2 linked regions of the Companilactobacillus allii genome follow. The main gene of each other region encodes a partner of the protein of the gene in region 2 in a complex. Links are inferred from orthologs where the notes say so. Each region holds a gene or a part of one and is shown on either strand. Other genes may lie near its edges.

Region 1 (8,752 bases), 2.0 Mb from region 2 along the record:
ATTCCCATGACTTGACCAATTCCCATAAAGATAATTCCTAAAGTAGAAATTGTTGTAAAGGAACTTCCAACAATGACTCCAACTAAACAGCAACTAATGAAAACTGTAAGTAGGAAGAACTTAGGATTAAGTATTTCCAATCCATAAACCATAATCGTTGGAATAACTCCTGAGATCAACCATGATGAAACCAAAACACCAATCATAACAAAAATTATCATTGGAATAATACCTGGTTTTACTCCATCTACAATTCCATCTTGTAATTCTGACCAACTGAAACCACGAAATTTACCATAAAAAAGTAATAATGTGAATGTTAATAATATTGGAACCTGTGGTGTCATATTAAATCCAATCATCATTGTTCCTAATATTCCAAACATGACTATCATTACAATTAAACTTTCAAGTGTTGTTAACTTCTTCTCTTTTTTCATACTCATTCATCGCCCTAATTAAAATTTTTATTTAATTTCGGCTAAGAAGTACTTTTTCTTACCACGACGAATAACAATATACTTGCCATCAAACGAATCCTTAGGATTTATTAATTCTGTTGTATCAGTTAACTTCTCCCCATTAATTCTAATAGCACCATTTTGTATATCTTCACGAGCTTGACGTTTTGACTTATCAACATTTGTAGCAATTAAAAGATCTACTAAATTGATTTCATCCGATGATATTTCTTCACTTGGTACGCCATGGAAAGCTTGTGTTACTTCATCTGTAGTAAGAGCCTGAATTTCACCTGAGAATAGTACTTCAGTAATTTTTTCTGCTGTTTTAAGTGCACTTTCTCCATGAACAAACTTAGTAACTTCTTGTGCCAAAGTCCTTTGTGCAACACGTTTTTCAGGTGCTGTTTTTACTTCTTGTGCCAATGCTGCTATTTCTTCTTGATTTAAGAAAGTAAATTTCTTAAGAAGATTTATTACATCTTTATCATCTTGATTGAACCAGAATTGATAGAATTCATATGGTGATGTCTTTTTAGCATCAAGCCATACAGCTCCACCAGCAGTCTTACCGAATTTAGTTCCATCAGCCTTCAATAACAATGGAATCGTCAATGCATAAACTTCAGCACTTTGACCTTCAGCTTTATGAATAAGATCCAAACCAGCTGTAAGATTACCCCATTGATCTCCACCACCGATTTGTAATTGGATATCATGGTCTCGATATAATGTTAGAAAATCCAATGATTGTAAAATTTGATAGGTAAACTCTGTAAACGAAATGCCAGCTTCCAAACGACTTGAGATGATTTCTTTACCCAACATTGTGTTAACGTTGAATAATTTTCCATAATCTCTAAGAAAGTCTAAAATACCAATTGGTTCTGTCCAATCATAGTTATTAACCATTGTGAAATCTTTAAAAATACTTTTTGCTTGATTACTTAAGGCCTCAACATTGTGATTTACTTGATCCATAGTTTGCATTGGACGTTCAGCCTTTTTACCACTTGGATCACCAATAGACCCTGTGGCTCCACCGATAACGATGTAGGGATGATGACCCATATCACCAAAACGCTTCAATGTCATAAATGGAAGCAAGTGACCAATATGCATTGAGTCTCCTGTTGGATCCATCCCACAATAAAGTGAAATGTCTTTCTTGTCGACTAACTTCCTTAAGCCCTCCTCATCGGATTGTTGGTTGATCAAACCACGCCATGAAAGTTCATCAATAATATTCATTTAAATATCCTCCTATTTTTTTGCCCTAATTACTGGAAATAAAAAGAGCGTCTCTGCAATATATGCAGGGACGCTCTTTGCGCGGTACCACCCAAATTCAGATAAATTAATTATCTGCTCTTTACTCCTGTAACGTCGGACACGTTATTTCAACTTGGTATTTCATCAAATTATCCTGCATGACTCGCACCAACCGTCAATTCTCTTAACACCCAGATAAATGATTACTTATTGTGAAGCTGAAATTTACTTTATGAATATGATACTAACAGACGTTAAAAATATTGCAAGTGTTTTTATTAAAAAAAATTTAATTGATGTATAATATTTCTAACATTTATACTTAGGAGATCAACTTATGTTATTAGAAAATTTTGACGCTCATGGATCAGAGATCATTCAGCCAACACAGTTATTTCAACCTTTAAATGATTTTCCAAAAATTATTATTGCAACATTTTTTGGCGATTTATTTAGAAAGTTTGTTTCTGATAATAAATTAGAAAAAATTATAAATCTTGGATCGATCAATGGCAATATGAATGTGTACAGATACCATTTGGACGGTATTGATCTGGGAATAATCATGGCACCGATCGGAGCCCCTTCTTGTGTGGCAAGACTTGAAGAATTAAATGCATTAGGCGCAAAACACTTTATTACCTTTGGGACCTGTGGTGTTTTGGATAGTACAATTGATCGCGGACAAATAGTTATCCCGACCACTGCAATTCGAGACGAAGGTACATCGTATCATTACCAACCAGCCAGTGATGAAATAGCGATTGATTCAGCATCACTAGCAATTTTAAGAAGTACTTTTATTAAAAACAATATTTCTTTTGAAGAAGGCAAAACATGGTCAACAGATGCCTTTTATAGAGAAACTACTCAAAAATTCGTAGAACGTAAAAATGCCGGTTGTAAATTTGTAGATATGGAAACTTCAGCAATATTTGCTTGGAGTAAATTCAGAAAAGTTAGCGCTTACCCTTTCTTTACAACCGCAGATAATTTAGACTCAAGTGAGTGGGAGCGCCGATCTGATTTTGAAATAAATATTCCAACTTCACTGAAAGTTGCGTTTTGCATTGCCAAAGAAATAGTAGAGGGTGAAAGAATTGAGTAAAACTTTATATTTGATGCGTCATGGACAAACACTATTTAACGTTAGAAGAAAAATTCAAGGCTGGTGTGATTCGCCATTGACCGAGACTGGAATTAAACAAGCAAAACTTGCTGGGAAGTACTTCAAAGATAATAATATTAATTTCAATGAAGCATATTGTTCAACTGCTGAACGTGCCAGTGACACATTGGAACTTGTTACAAAATTACCTTATAAACGTTTAAAAGGTTTAAGAGAATTTGGATTTGGAGCATTTGAAAGTGAAAGTGAAGATTTAAATCCCCAATTTGACCCATATAAGCACTATGGTGACTTCTTTGTTCAATATGGTGGAGAAGACAGTACTGCTGGTGAAGAACGCTTCAATAGCACTGTAGACCACATTATGGATAATAGTAAAAATAATGACAATATATTAATCGTTGCTCATGCTGGTGTCATAACAGCCTTTTCTTCCAAATGGTATGATCCTGTAAAATTACACAGTGATGGATTTACAAACTGTAGTATATTGAAGTTCACATACGATTCAGATAAATATCATTTCAAAGAATTAATTAATCCAACGGTGAAATGAAAAAAGCCAGCATTTACTTTACGTAAATGCTGGTTATTTATTTAGTCTCAAAAAACTCATTAGTGCTCTTTTACATGTGAGCTTCGATCCAAGACCAAACTTCATCTTTACCATATTTAGTTTCAGCACTAAATAATTGTAAATCATCGGTTTGATTTATTTGCATTGATTTGTTCACTTGGCTAATTGATTTATTCCATTGATTACGTTTGATCTTATCCATTTTAGTGGCAACAATCAAAGTTGGAATATGATAATAGCTAACATATTGATACATTGAAATATCATCATCACTTGGAGCATGTCTACCATCAACTAATATGACTACCCCCTTTAATACATTCCGTGTAGATAAATACTCTTCAATCATCGTTCCGAATTCTTCACGTTGCTTTTTAGAAACCTTTGCGAATCCATATCCGGGAACATCAACTAAATATAGTTGTTCTTCAATATTATAGAAATTTAACGTCTGGGTCTTACCAGGAGTACTAGACGTTCTCGCAAAGCTTTTTCGATTTATTAGTGTATTTATTAATGAAGACTTTCCAACGTTAGAACGGCCTAATAAGGCTATTTCAGGGTATCCTTCATCTGGATACTGTTTAGAACTTACTGCGCTCAAGTTCATAGATACATTATTTACTTGCATAATTCACCTCAATGTAAGTATTTTATCATAATTAATAGTATAAATAGACCTCTGTCCATAAAAAAAGGTTGCCACTAGGCAACCTCCCCATCTTTAAGAATCAATTCTGGTTTTTTGATTTTACGAACGGCATCCTTTGTTACTTTAATGCGTTCAATATCATCACGTCCAGGAACTTCAAACATTGTATCCAACATTGTCTCTTCAACAATTGAACGCAATCCACGAGCACCAGTATTACGTTCGATTGACATCTTAGCAATCTCTTGTAATGCACCGTCTGTAAATTGTAGTTTCGCACCATCAAGTGACAATAGTTCTTGATATTGCTTAATAAGAGCGTTCTTTGGCTTAGTTAAAATATTAACCAAATCTTCTTCAGTAAGCTTCTCTAGAGCAGTAACTATTGGAATACGACCGATAAATTCTGGAATGATACCAAACTTCATCAAATCTTCAGGAATGATTTGTTGCATTAGACTTTCTTCTTCATCGATTGACTTAGCTTCTGTCTGTTCTGCACCAAATCCAATTGTCTTATCGCCTAAACGGTTCTTAACAATTTGTTCGATTCCATCAAAGGCACCACCAACAATGAATAAGATATTAGTTGTGTCAATTTGAATAAGTTCTTGTTGCGGATGCTTTCTACCACCCTGTGGTGGCACACTAGCGATTGTTCCTTCAAGTATTTTTAACAATGCTTGTTGGACACCCTCACCTGAGACATCACGAGTTATAGATACATTTTCACTCTTTTTAGATATTTTATCGATTTCATCGATATAGACAATACCATGTTCTGCTTTTTCAACATCAAAGTCAGCATTTTGCAATAACTTAAGCAAGATATTCTCAACATCCTCACCAACATAACCAGCCTCAGTTAATGTTGTTGCATCAGCTATAGCAAATGGAACCTTTAAGATACGGGCTAATGTTTGAGCTAAGAATGTTTTACCTGAACCAGTAGGTCCAATTAAAGCAATATTACTCTTTTGAAGCTCAGTATCTCCATCCTTTGAATGTTCCATTTTATTAATTCTCTTGTAGTGATTATAAACAGCAACTGAAAGTGCACGCTTAGCGTCAACTTGTCCAATAACATAATCATCAAGAATTTTTTTAATTTGTAATGGTGTTGGGATATTATCTAGGTCCAATGGAGCGCTATCTTTTAGTTCTTCATCTATAATCTCTTTACATAAATCGATACATTCGTTACAAATGTATACGCCAGGTCCAGCAACGATCTTTTTAACTTGATCTTGTGTCTTTCCACAGAAAGAACAACTGATTGTACCCGTAGTTTCTGTACTATCAAACATATGCATATTCTCCTTCAATAGTTCCGATACTTTGAAAGTCTAGCATTTAAGACGATTCTAGTAAAGTAATTAGTTTAATGAATAAAAAAAGAGGCCTACGGCCTCCACATAAACTTATTTTTCTTCAGCGGAATCAACGATCATTTCAATTGCATTCTTAGCAGCAATATCATGAGCCAACATATCATCTGTCAAAGCTTTTCTAACAGCAGATTCTTCCATGTTGTATTCATCAGCTAATGACTTGATTTCAGACTTGATCTCATCTTCAGAAGGTTTGATGTTTTCTTTAGCAACAATTGCTTCGATAACCAAGTCAGTCTTAACACGTTCTTGTGCATCACTAGCAAATTGTTTCTTCAAATCATCTTCACTTGTACCTGTCATTTGATAGTACAATTTAGGATCGATACCTTGACGTTGCAAATTAGCCATGTATTGGTTCATTTGGTTATCAACTTCTGTATCAATCATTGCTTGAGGAATGTCATCAATCTTAGCATTCTTAACAGCAGCAGAAATTACTTCTTCTTGAATAGCATCTTCAGCAGCTTGTTTCTTTTGATCCTTTAATTCATCATGAATCTTCTTCTTAAGATCATCAAGTGTGTCAACATCTTCGTCAACGTCTTTGGCAAAGTCATCATCTAATTTAGGTAATTCCTTTGTTTTAACTTCATGAATCTTTGTCTTAAAGATTGCATCCTTACCAGCAAGTTCCTTAGCTTGATAGTCTTCTGGGAATGTAACTTTTACATCAACATCCTCATCAGCACTATGACCAACTAAAGCTTCTTCGAATCCAGGAATGAATGAGTTTGAACCCAATTCTAGTGAGTAGTTTTGTGCACTACCACCATCGAATTCTTCACCATCAACTGTACCGACATAGTCAATAACAACTGTGTCGCCATTTTCAGCTTTACCATCTTTAAGAATCAATTCAGCTTGTTGCTTTTGTAATTCTTCAAGACGAGCATCAACATCAGTCTTCATAACATTTCTTTTTTGCTTCTTAACTTCTAGACCTTTGTAATCGCCAAGTTCAACTTCTGGTTTAACAGTGATTGTTGCACTGATAGCCCATGGTTGATCTTTATCCATTGAATCAACACTGATTTCTGGTTGATCAACTGGTTCTACTTTAGTCTCATCGACAGCTTTTTGATATGCATCTGGTAAAACGCTATTCAAAGCATCTTCATAAAGTGCTTCTTCACCGTACATACGGTTAAAAATTTGACGAGGAACGCGACCCTTTCTGAATCCAGGAACGTTCAAGCTCTTCTTTACACGATTAAAGGCAGTATCTAAGCCCTTCTTAATTGTGTCTTGGTCAATTTCAAATTTTAATTCACCAGTATTATTTTCTTTTTTTGTAAATTTAGCCTTAGCAGACATTTTATCCCTCCGGTATATTTCACGATCTCATACTTTGTAATATTACCCTAAAATGGCAACATTGTAAATATTTCACGTTAATTCTAAGTCTTTTTAGACAACTCCATAGTATTATAGAATACTTTGACCCATTTTGTACAAAAATTATACAAAAAAAAGAGCTGAGAATTGTCTCAACTCTTTTTTAACAGTCTCAAAGAGATTAGTCTAAGATATCTGTAACAACACCAGCACCAACAGTACGTCCACCTTCACGAACAGTGAAACGTGTACCACTTTCAATGGCAACTGGAGCAATCAAGTCAACTTCAAAAGTCACTTGGTCACCAGGCATAACCATTTCAACGCCATCTGGTAATTCGATAACACCAGTAACGTCAGTAGTATGGAAGTAGAATTGAGGACGGTAGTTTGAGAAGAATGGAGTATGACGTCCACCTTCTTCTTTAGACATGATATAAACTTCACCCTTGAATTTTGTGTGAGTTTGAATTGAACCTGGCTTAGCAAGAACTTGTCCACGTTCAACTTGATCACGGTTAATACCACGAAGAAGAACACCAACGTTATCTCCGGCTTCACCAAGATCCAATGTCTTACGGAACATTTCTAGTCCAGTAACAGTTGATTTTTCAGCTTCTTCTTTCAAACCAACAATTTCAACTTCATCACCGACTTTAACTTCACCACGGTCGATACGACCAGAAGCAACAGTACCACGTCCAGTGATTGTAAATACGTCTTCAACAGGCATCATAAATGGCTTGTCTGTTTCACGTACAGGAGTTGGGATATATTCATCAACGACATCAAGTAGTTCTTCAACATGCTTGATTTCCTCAGGATCGCCTTCAAGAGCCTTCAAAGCTGATCCACGGACAACAGGAGTGTCATCACCAGGATAATCGTATTCTGAAAGTAATTCACGAACTTCCATCTCAACAAGGTCAACAAGTTCGTCATCATCAACAAGATCAGTCTTGTTTAAGAATACAACGATGTATTCAACACCAACTTGGCGAGCCAATAAGATGTGTTCACGTGTTTGTGGCATAGGACCATCAGTAGCAGCAACAACAAGGATGGCACCATCCATTTGTGCAGCACCGGTGATCATATTTTTAACGTAATCAGCATGTCCTGGAGCATCAATATGTGCATAGTGACGCTTTTCAGTTTCATACTCAACGTGAGCTGTGTTGATAGTAATCCCACGTTCTTTTTCTTCTGGGGCCTTATCAATATCAGCATAATCCTCAGCCTTAGCTAAACCTTTATCAGCTAAAACCTTTGTGATTGCTGCTGTAAGTGTAGTCTTACCGTGGTCAACGTGACCAATTGTCCCAATATTTACATGGGGCTTAGTTCTCTCATAATGTTCTTTTTCTGCCATTACAAAGAATCCTCCTAAAATTTCATTTCATAAGATTTATCCAAAGAAAATGTTCTTTAGATGGCTCTTTACTGAAAAATTATACTACTTTCAGAGGCGAAAGCAAAGTAATTCAGTATAACTCGCCTACTAAAAATATACTCTTTGGATTATACGGGGCGCAGTTAAAATTGTAAATACTATTCTTGAAAAAAGTTTACATAATTTCACTGTTGAAAGGTATTAATCAAAGAATCAAACCTTTTTATCCATTTTTTCACTTTTGGAAGCTCCGGACTGTCTCCTACTTGAGACTCATCTAGTAAACCATACCTCAAAAGGAATACTTTTGTCCAGAGTGCAGGTGTTTTTATAATATTTTCTCCAAAAGGATACACCATTGCTGCATATAACGATAGTTCACTGCGCATATTTTCAAGCTGAACTTCATTTTCACTATTTATCAGAATCTTTTCCAATTCGTCACACATTTCTAAATAAACATTTGTTGATAAAATTGGTTTTAATTTTGATGGATTAAATTTGTTGTTATCACCATAAAAAGAAATATCCATATCCTT
Region 2 (8,532 bases):
GCTTCTACCCATGCATAATCAATATCTGCACGCAATGTGTGTAGAGGAACAGTTCCCTCTGTATGCCATTCTCTACGAGCCATATCGGCACCGTTTAAACGACCAGAGATTTGAACTTTGATACCCTTTGCACCTGCACGTCTTGAACGTTGAACGGCTTGTCTTTGTGCACGTCTAAATGCAATACGAGCCTCTAGTTGACGAGCAATGTTCTCACCAACAAGTTTTGCATCCAAATCAGGTTTCTTGATTTCAATAATATTAATATGAATGTTTCTGTTAACTAATTTGTTTAGTTGGTTACGTAATTTTTCAACTTCAGATCCACCTTTACCAATGACCATACCAGGTTTAGCTGTATGAATTGAAACGGTAACGTTCTTTGCAGTACGTTCGATTTCGATTCTTGATACGGAAGCATTTGATAGTTTGTCTTCAATATACTTACGAATCTTAAGGTCTTCATGTAAAAATGTTGAAAAGTCTTTTTCTGCATACCATTTGGCATCCCAGTCTCGGATAACACCAACACGGAATCCGACTGGATTAATCTTTTGACCCACTCAAGTTACCTCCAATACTAATCTTTTAAAATACTAGTCTTTTTCACTTACAACAACTGTAATGTGACTTGTTCTTTTGTTAATTGGTGATGCTGAACCCTTGGCTCTAGGACGAAAACGTTTTAGAGTTGGTCCTTCGTCTACGAATGCTTCGCTGACGAATAGGTTTTGTGCATCTAAATCAAAATTATGTTCTGCGTTTGCAACTGCTGACTTAAGAGCTTTGGCAATAATTGGAGAGCCTGCTCTTGGTGTGAATTGCAAAATTGCAAGTGCCTCAGCAGCGTTCTTGCCTCTTATTAAATCAATAACAAGGCGAGCTTTGCGAGGTGCAATACGAACATTCTTCACTCTGGCTGTTGCAGATGTAATTTCTTGTTCTGCCATCTTTTAAGTCTCCCTTCTTATTACTTAGCTACTGTTGTTTTCTTATCATCAGTACCATGACCATGGAATGTACGAGTTGGTACGAATTCGCCCAACTTGTGTCCAACCATATCTTCTTGGATATAAACTGGAACATGCTTACGACCATCATGAACTGCGATTGTGTATCCTACGAAACTAGGAAAAATTGTTGAACGTCTTGACCATGTTTTGATAACTGACTTCTTGTCAGAATCTGCTTGAGCTGCAACTTTCTTTAAAAGATGTGCATCAGCGAATGGTCCCTTTTTTAAACTACGACTCATCTTATGTCCTCCTTATATTATTCTAACGAAATAATTACTTACCTTTTCTATGACGAACGATAAGCTTTTCAGATTTGGCATGTGATGAACGAGTCTTCTTACCCAAGGTCTTCTTACCCCATGGTGACATTGGTGATGGATGACCGATAGGTGCTTTACCTTCACCACCACCGTGTGGGTGATCGTTAGGGTTCATAACTGATCCACGAACTGTTGGTCTAATTCCTTGCCAACGTTTACGTCCAGCTTTACCAATCTTAATTAACTCATGTTGTTCATTACCAATGGCGCCAATACTTGCACGACATTTTGAAAGTACCATACGTACTTCACCTGAAGGCAAACGTAGTAATGAATACTTACCATCTCTACCTAGTAATTGAATTGAAGTACCGGCAGAACGTCCTAATTGACCACCTTTACCAGGTTTCATTTCTACGTTATGTAGAACTGTACCAACTGGGATGTTTTCCAATGGAAGTGCATTACCGGGTTTGATATCTGCATCAACACCTGATTCAACAACTTGTCCAACTTCAAGACCCTTAGGAGCTAAAATGTATGATTTAACACCATCTGAGTAGTGTAGCAATGCAATATTAGCTGTACGGTTAGGATCGTATTCAATAGACTTAACTGTAGCTTTTACACCGTCTTTTAATCGTTTAAAATCAATAATACGGTATTTTTGTTTGTGACCACCGCCACGGTGACGAACTGTAATATGACCGTATGAGTTACGACCGGCTGTATGGCTTTGTGATTCTAGAAGTGTCTTTTCAGGAGTAGTTTTTGTAATCTCTGAAAAGTCAGAACCAGTCATATTACGACGACCATTTGTGGTTGGCTTATATTTGATAATCGCCATTATTTGACCTCCTTATTTATTCTTCATCAAAAATCTTAATTTCATCTGAATCTTCTGTAAGAGTGATAATTGCCTTACGACGTTTTGCTGTTTTACCAACATATTGGCCTTGGCGCTTCTTCTTACCAGCAACATTCATGATGTTTACTTTTTTAACTTTAACACCGAAAACTTCTTCAATGGCTTGTCTTACAAGTACTTTGTTTGCAGTAACTGCAACATCAAAAGTATACTTCTTATCACTCATAGCATCCATTGAACTTTCAGTAACAACTGGGCGAATAATTACGTCTCTTGCGCTCATTATCCAAGCACCTCCTCAATCTTAGAAAGTGCTGCTTTTGTAACAACTAACTTCTTAGCGCTAATAACGTCAAGAACATTAACACCTTCTGGTGCAACAACAGTAACTTTATCAATGTTTCTTGCTGATAAAGCAACATTGTCATTACCATCTTCAACAACTACAAGGGCTTTGTCTGCACCTACTTTATTAAGTAGAAGAGCAAAGTTCTTTGTACTTGGTTTGTCATATGAAATTGAGTCAATAACGATTAGGTTACCTTCAGCAGCTTTTTGTGAAAGTACAGACTTCAATGCCAAACGGCCAACCTTCTTAGGAAGATGATATGAATATGATCTAGGTGTTGGGCCGAATACGACACCACCACCTACCCATTGAGGTGATCTGATAGAACCTTGACGAGCACGACCTGTACCCTTTTGACGCCATGGCTTCTTTCCACCACCACGAACTTCAGAGCGGTTTTTAACATCATGTGTTCCTTGTCTCAATGAGGCACGTTGCATGATAACTGCATCTGTGATCACGTTGTCGTTTGGTTCGATACCAAAAATTGAATCATTTACATCAACAGTACCGTTCTCAGCACCGCTATCTTTGTAAGCTGTGATTTTTGTCATAACTCATTTCCTCCTTCCTATTTTTGATTAGCTTTAATAGCTGTTTGAATTTTAACTAATGAGTTGTTTGCACCGGGTACATTACCCTTGATCATAATTGCATTACGATCTGCATCAACTTTAACAACAGTTAAGTTTTGTGTAGTAACACGGTTGTTACCCATGTTTCCGGGAAGCATCTTACCTTTAAATACTCGGTTAATGATGGCACCCATTGAACCTGCTACACGGTGATATCTAGAACCGTGAGTTTCAGGACCACGAGCTTGTCCAAATCTCTTAATGTTACCTTGCATTCCATGTCCCTTAGTCGTACCTGTGACATCGACAACATCACCTGAATTAAATGAATCTATTGAAACTTCTCCACCTAATTCATAATCTCCCATTTCAACATCACGAAATTCGCGAATGTAGTGTTTAGGAGTTGTGTTTGCCTTATCTGCATGACCTTTGGCTGGTTTGTTAGATAAAACTTCACGTCTATCTTCAAAACCTAGTTGAACGGCCTCATAACCGTCAGTTTCAACTGTTTTAACTTGCATAACAACATTTGGTGTTGCTTCTACAACTGTTACGGGAACTAGTTCACCGTTGTCAGTAAAAACTTGAGTCATTCCGACTTTTTTACCAAGAATTCCTTTTCTGGCCATGTTTGCACCTCCAATAATTTATTTTTAATAATTATAATTTAATTTCGATATCTACACCAGATGGTAGATCTAACTTCATTAATGAATCAACTGTCTTAGGTGATGGATTAACGATGTCTATAAGTCTTTTATGTGTACGCATTTCGAATTGCTCTCTAGAATCCTTATGCTTATGTGGTGAACTCAACACTGTGTATAGTGAACGTTCTGTGGGCAATGGAATTGGACCTGAAATCTTTGCACCAGTTCTTTTTGCTGTCTCCACAATTTTGTCAGCTGATTGATCTAGAATACGATGTTCATAAGCCTTCAAACGAATGCGAATCTTTTGACTTGCCATGGGGTTACCTCCTTTTTGTCTCTTTCAAGATGACCGGCTCCGTGAAAATATCCAACAGCCCTGCCGTGGCAAAGCGGCCGGGTGTGTCGCAACCTCTCACTTCTAAACCGTCGATATTATTTTAAATACCTCTAAGCACATACTTCTCCTGGAAATAAGCACTCTTATGATAATACACGCATAACTATAATATTTCAAGAGTTTTCATGTTTTTTTTGAAATTGAAAGTGCCTTTTCTTCTATAGATAGAAACATGCTTTATTATAACAAAAAAAGCAAATCCATATGGATTTGCTTTCATTTTATTAACATTAATTATTCAGCGTCTCCGCCATTTTTCTTAATGATTTCAGCTTGAATTGACTTAGGAACCTTTTCATAATGGTCAAATACCATTGTAAATGTACCACGGCCTTGTGTAGCTGAACGAAGTGTTGTTGCATAACCGAACATTTCTGCAAGTGGAACGAATGAGTTGATAAGTTGTGCATTACCACGAGCTTCCATACCTTCAACACGTCCACGACGAGCAGTAACTTGTCCCATAACATCACCTAAGTAGCTTTCTGGTGTAACAATTTCAACCTTCATAATAGGTTCAAGAATTACAGCACCAGCTGACTTAGAAGCATTACGTAGAGACATTGAAGCAGCAATCTTGAAGGCTGCTTCAGATGAATCGACTTCGTGATATGATCCATCATATAACTTAGCCTTAACATCAATTAATGGATATCCGGCAAGAACACCATTTTCCATTGATTCTTTCAAACCTTGTTCAACTGAAGGAATGTATTCACGAGGAACAACACCACCGACGATGGCATCTTCGAATTCGAAGCCTTTTCCTTCTTCGTTTGGTGAGAATTCAACCCAAACATCACCATATTGACCTTTACCACCAGATTGACGAACAAACTTACCTTGTGCACTTGTTGCCTTAGTGAATGTTTCACGATAAGCAACTTGTGGTTCACCAACCTTACATGCAACCTTGAACTCACGTTTCATACGGTCAACCATGATATCCAAGTGAAGTTCACCCATTCCGGCAATCAATGTTTCACCAGTTTCAGGATTTGTTTCAGCTTGGAAAGTTGGATCTTCTTCAGAAAGCTTTTGGATGGCAATATCCATCTTATCTCTATCTTCCTTTGAATCAGGTTCGATAGAAACTTGAATAACTGGTTCTGGAATATCCAATGATTCAAGAATCAATGGATCGTCAACATCTGTAAGTGAATCACCAGTTGTAGTATTCTTCAATCCGATAACAGCAGCGATATCACCTGAGAATACTTCTGGAATTTCCTTACGGTGGTTAGAATGCATTTGTAGCAAACGACCAACACGTTCACGCTTGTCTTTTGAGGCATTAAGAACGTATGAACCTGATTCCAATGTACCTCTATATACACGAATGTATGTTAGACGACCAACGAATGGATCAGTAGCAATCTTAAATGCTAAACCAGCAAATGGTTTGCTATCATCAGCCATAAGTTCAACTTGGCTATCATCTTTAGGATCTGTAGCGTTGTATGGACGGACCTCTAATGGTGATGGTAAGTAGTCAACAACGGCATCCATTAACATTTGAACACCCTTATTCTTGAAGGCAGAACCTGCAAGAACTGGGAAGAACTTCAAAGCAATAGTAGCCTTTCTAATTGCTGTACGTAATTCGTCATTAGTGATTTCAGTACCATCAAGATATTTCTCCATGATATCGTCATCAACATCAGCAACAGCTTCAACTAATTCAGCACGCTTTGCTTTAGCTTTTTCAAGATACTCGTCTGGAACATCAACTGTATCCCACTTTGTACCTAACTCATCTTCATCATAAAGATCAGCTTTCATTTCGATTAAATCAATAACACCTTCAAAGTTATCTTCAGCACCAATAGGCATTTGGATAGCATGAGCGTTAGCATCTAATCTTTCATGAAGTGTTTCAACTGAATAGTCAAAGTTAGCACCGATTTTGTCCATCTTGTTAACGAAAACAATACGAGGAACACTATAGTTTGTAGCTTGACGCCAAACGTTTTCGGTTTGTGGTTCAACACCTGATTGGGCATCTAGAACTGTAATAGAACCATCTAGAACACGTAATGAACGTTCAACTTCCATTGTGAAGTCAACGTGTCCTGGAGTATCAATAATATTGATACGGTTACCTTTCCATTCAGCTGTTGTAGCAGCTGATGTAATAGTAATACCACGTTCTTGTTCTTGGGCCATCCAGTCCATTTGTGAAGCACCATCATGTGTTTCACCAATTTTGTGAATCTTACCAGTATAGTACAAGATACGTTCTGTAGTTGTAGTTTTACCAGCATCAATGTGAGCCATAATACCAATATTACGAGTCTTTTCTAGTGGAAACTCACGTTTATTACCTTTAGCCATTAGATATTTTCTCCTCTCACCTTTTATTGATTACCAACGATAATGGGCAAATGCACGGTTAGCATCGGCCATCTTATGTGTATCTTCACGTTTCTTAACAGCTGCACCAGTGTTATTGGCTGCATCCATAATTTCATTTGCTAGACGTGCATCCATTGTATGTTCACCACGTAGACGAGCATAACTAACGATCCAACGAAGACCTAAAGTTGTACGACGGTCTGGACGTACTTCGATAGGGATTTGGTAGTTAGAACCACCGATACGACGAGCTTTAACTTCAAGAACTGGCATAACATTGTTCATGGCTTCTTCGAAGACATCCAATGGTTCGTTACCAGTCTTATCTTTAATAATATCAAATGCACGGTAGAGAATTGTTGAAGCAGTTCCTCTCTTACCATCGTACATCAAATGGTTGATCAAGCGTGTTACTAATTTTGAATTGTACATTGGGTCTGGCAAAACATCACGTTTTGGAGCGCTACCTTTACGCATATTAAATTCCTCCGTTATTACTTATTTCTATGTTTGTGATTAATTATTTCTTAGGCTTCTTAGCACCATATTTTGAACGGCTTTGCATACGTCCATCAACACCGGCAGTATCTAAAGCACCACGAACAACGTGATAACGAACACCAGGTAGATCTTTTACACGTCCACCACGGACAAGAACAACACTATGCTCTTGTAAGTTATGTCCAACACCTGGGATATATGCTGTGATTTCGATAAGGTTTGATAGTCTAACACGGGCATACTTACGTAGGGCTGAGTTAGGCTTCTTTGGTGTCATTGTTCCGACACGAGTTGCTACACCACGTTTTTGTGGTGCTGGATTCTTTGTAGCAACTTTCTTCATACTGTTGTAACCGTAGTTCAATGCAGGGGCATTTGATTTTGATCCTTGCGACTTACGGCCTTTGCGTACCAATTGATTAATTGTAGGCATTCAAGGTTCCTCCTAAAAAATTTAAGTACACACATCCAGGTGGTTCATATTTTTACAAAATAATAAACCACGTTAGTGGCGTACATTATGAGCTTATACTTAAACAAACTACTACTCTGCTAATAAAAGCACGTCTACTAGAATATCATCTTAAAAACTACATGTCAATGAGGTATTGAAGAAAAAGTGATTGAGAAATTCGTAATTTTAATTGAGGTGATAAAAATGACGTTCTTATTTTATATTTTAGTATTTGTTCTGTCTTCTAGTATAGTCTCATTTTTAACGGTTGTGGGATATGATTTTCCAAAAATTGAAATTATGCGCCGTTCAAAATGCAATAATTGCCAAAAGCAATTGAAATGGCTAGAGCTATTTCCCGTTATAGGATATTTATTTCTAAAAGGTAGATGTAGAAATTGCCATAAAAGAATAAGTTGGATATATCCTACTACAGAATTATTCGGTGCAATATTTGTGATTTTAGCAATTTATTTAGAGAAAAACATTTATTTATTCGCACCAATTTTTATAATGATCACCCTTTTGGCATTCATGGATTTTTATCATGGCTTCATTTATCCCATATTCTATTTACTAAGCATTCCATCCTTCATACTTTTTATAGTATTTCATCACAAAATATATCTTATTACTGGAATAATCACATATTTGATTTTGCTTTGTATGTATCGCTTCAGTAAGGGAATTGGCATGGGTGATATTGAAGTCTTAACAATACTAGCTTTATTTTTTGGATACACGAGTATTCTAAATATAATTTTACTGGCTTGTATAATGTGTATTCTTCATCACTTAATAAACAAAAAGAGATCATTTCGATTTATCCCATACATTACAATTGCTACAGGAATAATCTTCTTGATCTCTTAATTTAATCTTTCAAAATCTTTTGTAATTTAAGCCAATTCACCACTAGCTCCCACCACTTAGCGACATACTTGTTTATGTGTTCCTCATTTCCAGGTCTTTGAGTTACATATGTTCCTAGCGATAATCCATGTCGACCTGATTCAAATAAATGTAATTCAAAAGGAATATTCAATTCATTCAGTTTTTCAGAATACAAAAACGAATTGTTTACTGGTACGGTTTTATCGT

Evidence for each region.
Region 1: the proteins of rpsG (region 2) and tig are in contact, whole or in part, in a crystal structure (PDB 3GTY), measured with the Thermotoga maritima proteins. The link is inferred for Companilactobacillus allii from one-to-one orthologs. Residues at the interface, in WP_004081843.1 of Thermotoga maritima: Lys34, Lys52, Lys55, Glu59, Arg62, Gln63, Glu66, Asn67, Lys69, Val71, Arg95, Ala109, Lys110, Lys111, Gly112, Arg113, Pro114, Glu117, Glu121, Ile124, Ala125, Tyr127, Asn128, Asn129, Thr130, Gly131, Lys135, Asp139, Arg142, Met143; in WP_004081061.1 of Thermotoga maritima: Glu122, Val124, Val129, Leu130, Tyr133, Glu188, Gly259, Ile262, Tyr263, Glu266, Ser270, Glu273, Gln274, Glu277, Arg308, Gln311, Ile312, Ser315, Tyr316, Glu325, Arg329, Arg336, Leu363, Phe366, Trp367, Arg373, Leu377, Arg381, Leu384, Glu387.

What each region holds. Positions count from the first base shown.
Region 1 is NZ_CP019323.1:2,181,620-2,190,371, forward strand. What follows is about bases 4,657-7,629. They hold tig (trigger factor), read right to left. Parts: upstream 6,800-7,629; coding sequence 5,513-6,799; downstream 4,657-5,512. Other genes in these bases: clpX (ATP-dependent Clp protease ATP-binding subunit ClpX), read right to left, coding at 4,657-5,398; tuf (elongation factor Tu), read right to left, coding at 7,002-7,629. Outside these bases: Na+/H+ antiporter NhaC, read right to left, coding at 1-440; tyrS (tyrosine--tRNA ligase), read right to left, coding at 468-1,712; BTM29_RS10790 (nucleoside phosphorylase), read left to right, coding at 2,071-2,841; BTM29_RS10795 (histidine phosphatase family protein), read left to right, coding at 2,855-3,418; yihA (ribosome biogenesis GTP-binding protein YihA/YsxC), read right to left, coding at 3,489-4,070; more of clpX, read right to left, coding at 4,145-4,656; more of tuf, read right to left, coding at 7,630-8,192; BTM29_RS10820 (tetratricopeptide repeat protein), read right to left, coding at 8,399-8,752. UniProt on the Bacillus subtilis protein: Involved in protein export. Acts as a chaperone by maintaining the newly synthesized protein in an open conformation. Functions as a peptidyl-prolyl cis-trans isomerase.
Region 2 is NZ_CP019323.1:147,343-155,874, forward strand. Bases 5,220-7,972 are described here. They hold rpsG (30S ribosomal protein S7), read right to left. Parts: upstream 6,954-7,972; coding sequence 6,486-6,953; downstream 5,220-6,485. Other genes in these bases: fusA (elongation factor G), read right to left, coding at 5,220-6,455; rpsL (30S ribosomal protein S12), read right to left, coding at 6,997-7,410; BTM29_RS13140 (prepilin peptidase), read left to right, coding at 7,636-7,972. Also shown: rpsC (30S ribosomal protein S3), read right to left, coding at 1-563; rplV (50S ribosomal protein L22), read right to left, coding at 597-950; rpsS (30S ribosomal protein S19), read right to left, coding at 971-1,255; rplB (50S ribosomal protein L2), read right to left, coding at 1,290-2,123; rplW (50S ribosomal protein L23), read right to left, coding at 2,140-2,427; rplD (50S ribosomal protein L4), read right to left, coding at 2,427-3,047; rplC (50S ribosomal protein L3), read right to left, coding at 3,065-3,700; rpsJ (30S ribosomal protein S10), read right to left, coding at 3,732-4,040; more of fusA, read right to left, coding at 4,356-5,219; more of BTM29_RS13140, read left to right, coding at 7,973-8,304; BTM29_RS00885 (alpha/beta hydrolase), read right to left, coding at 8,306-8,532.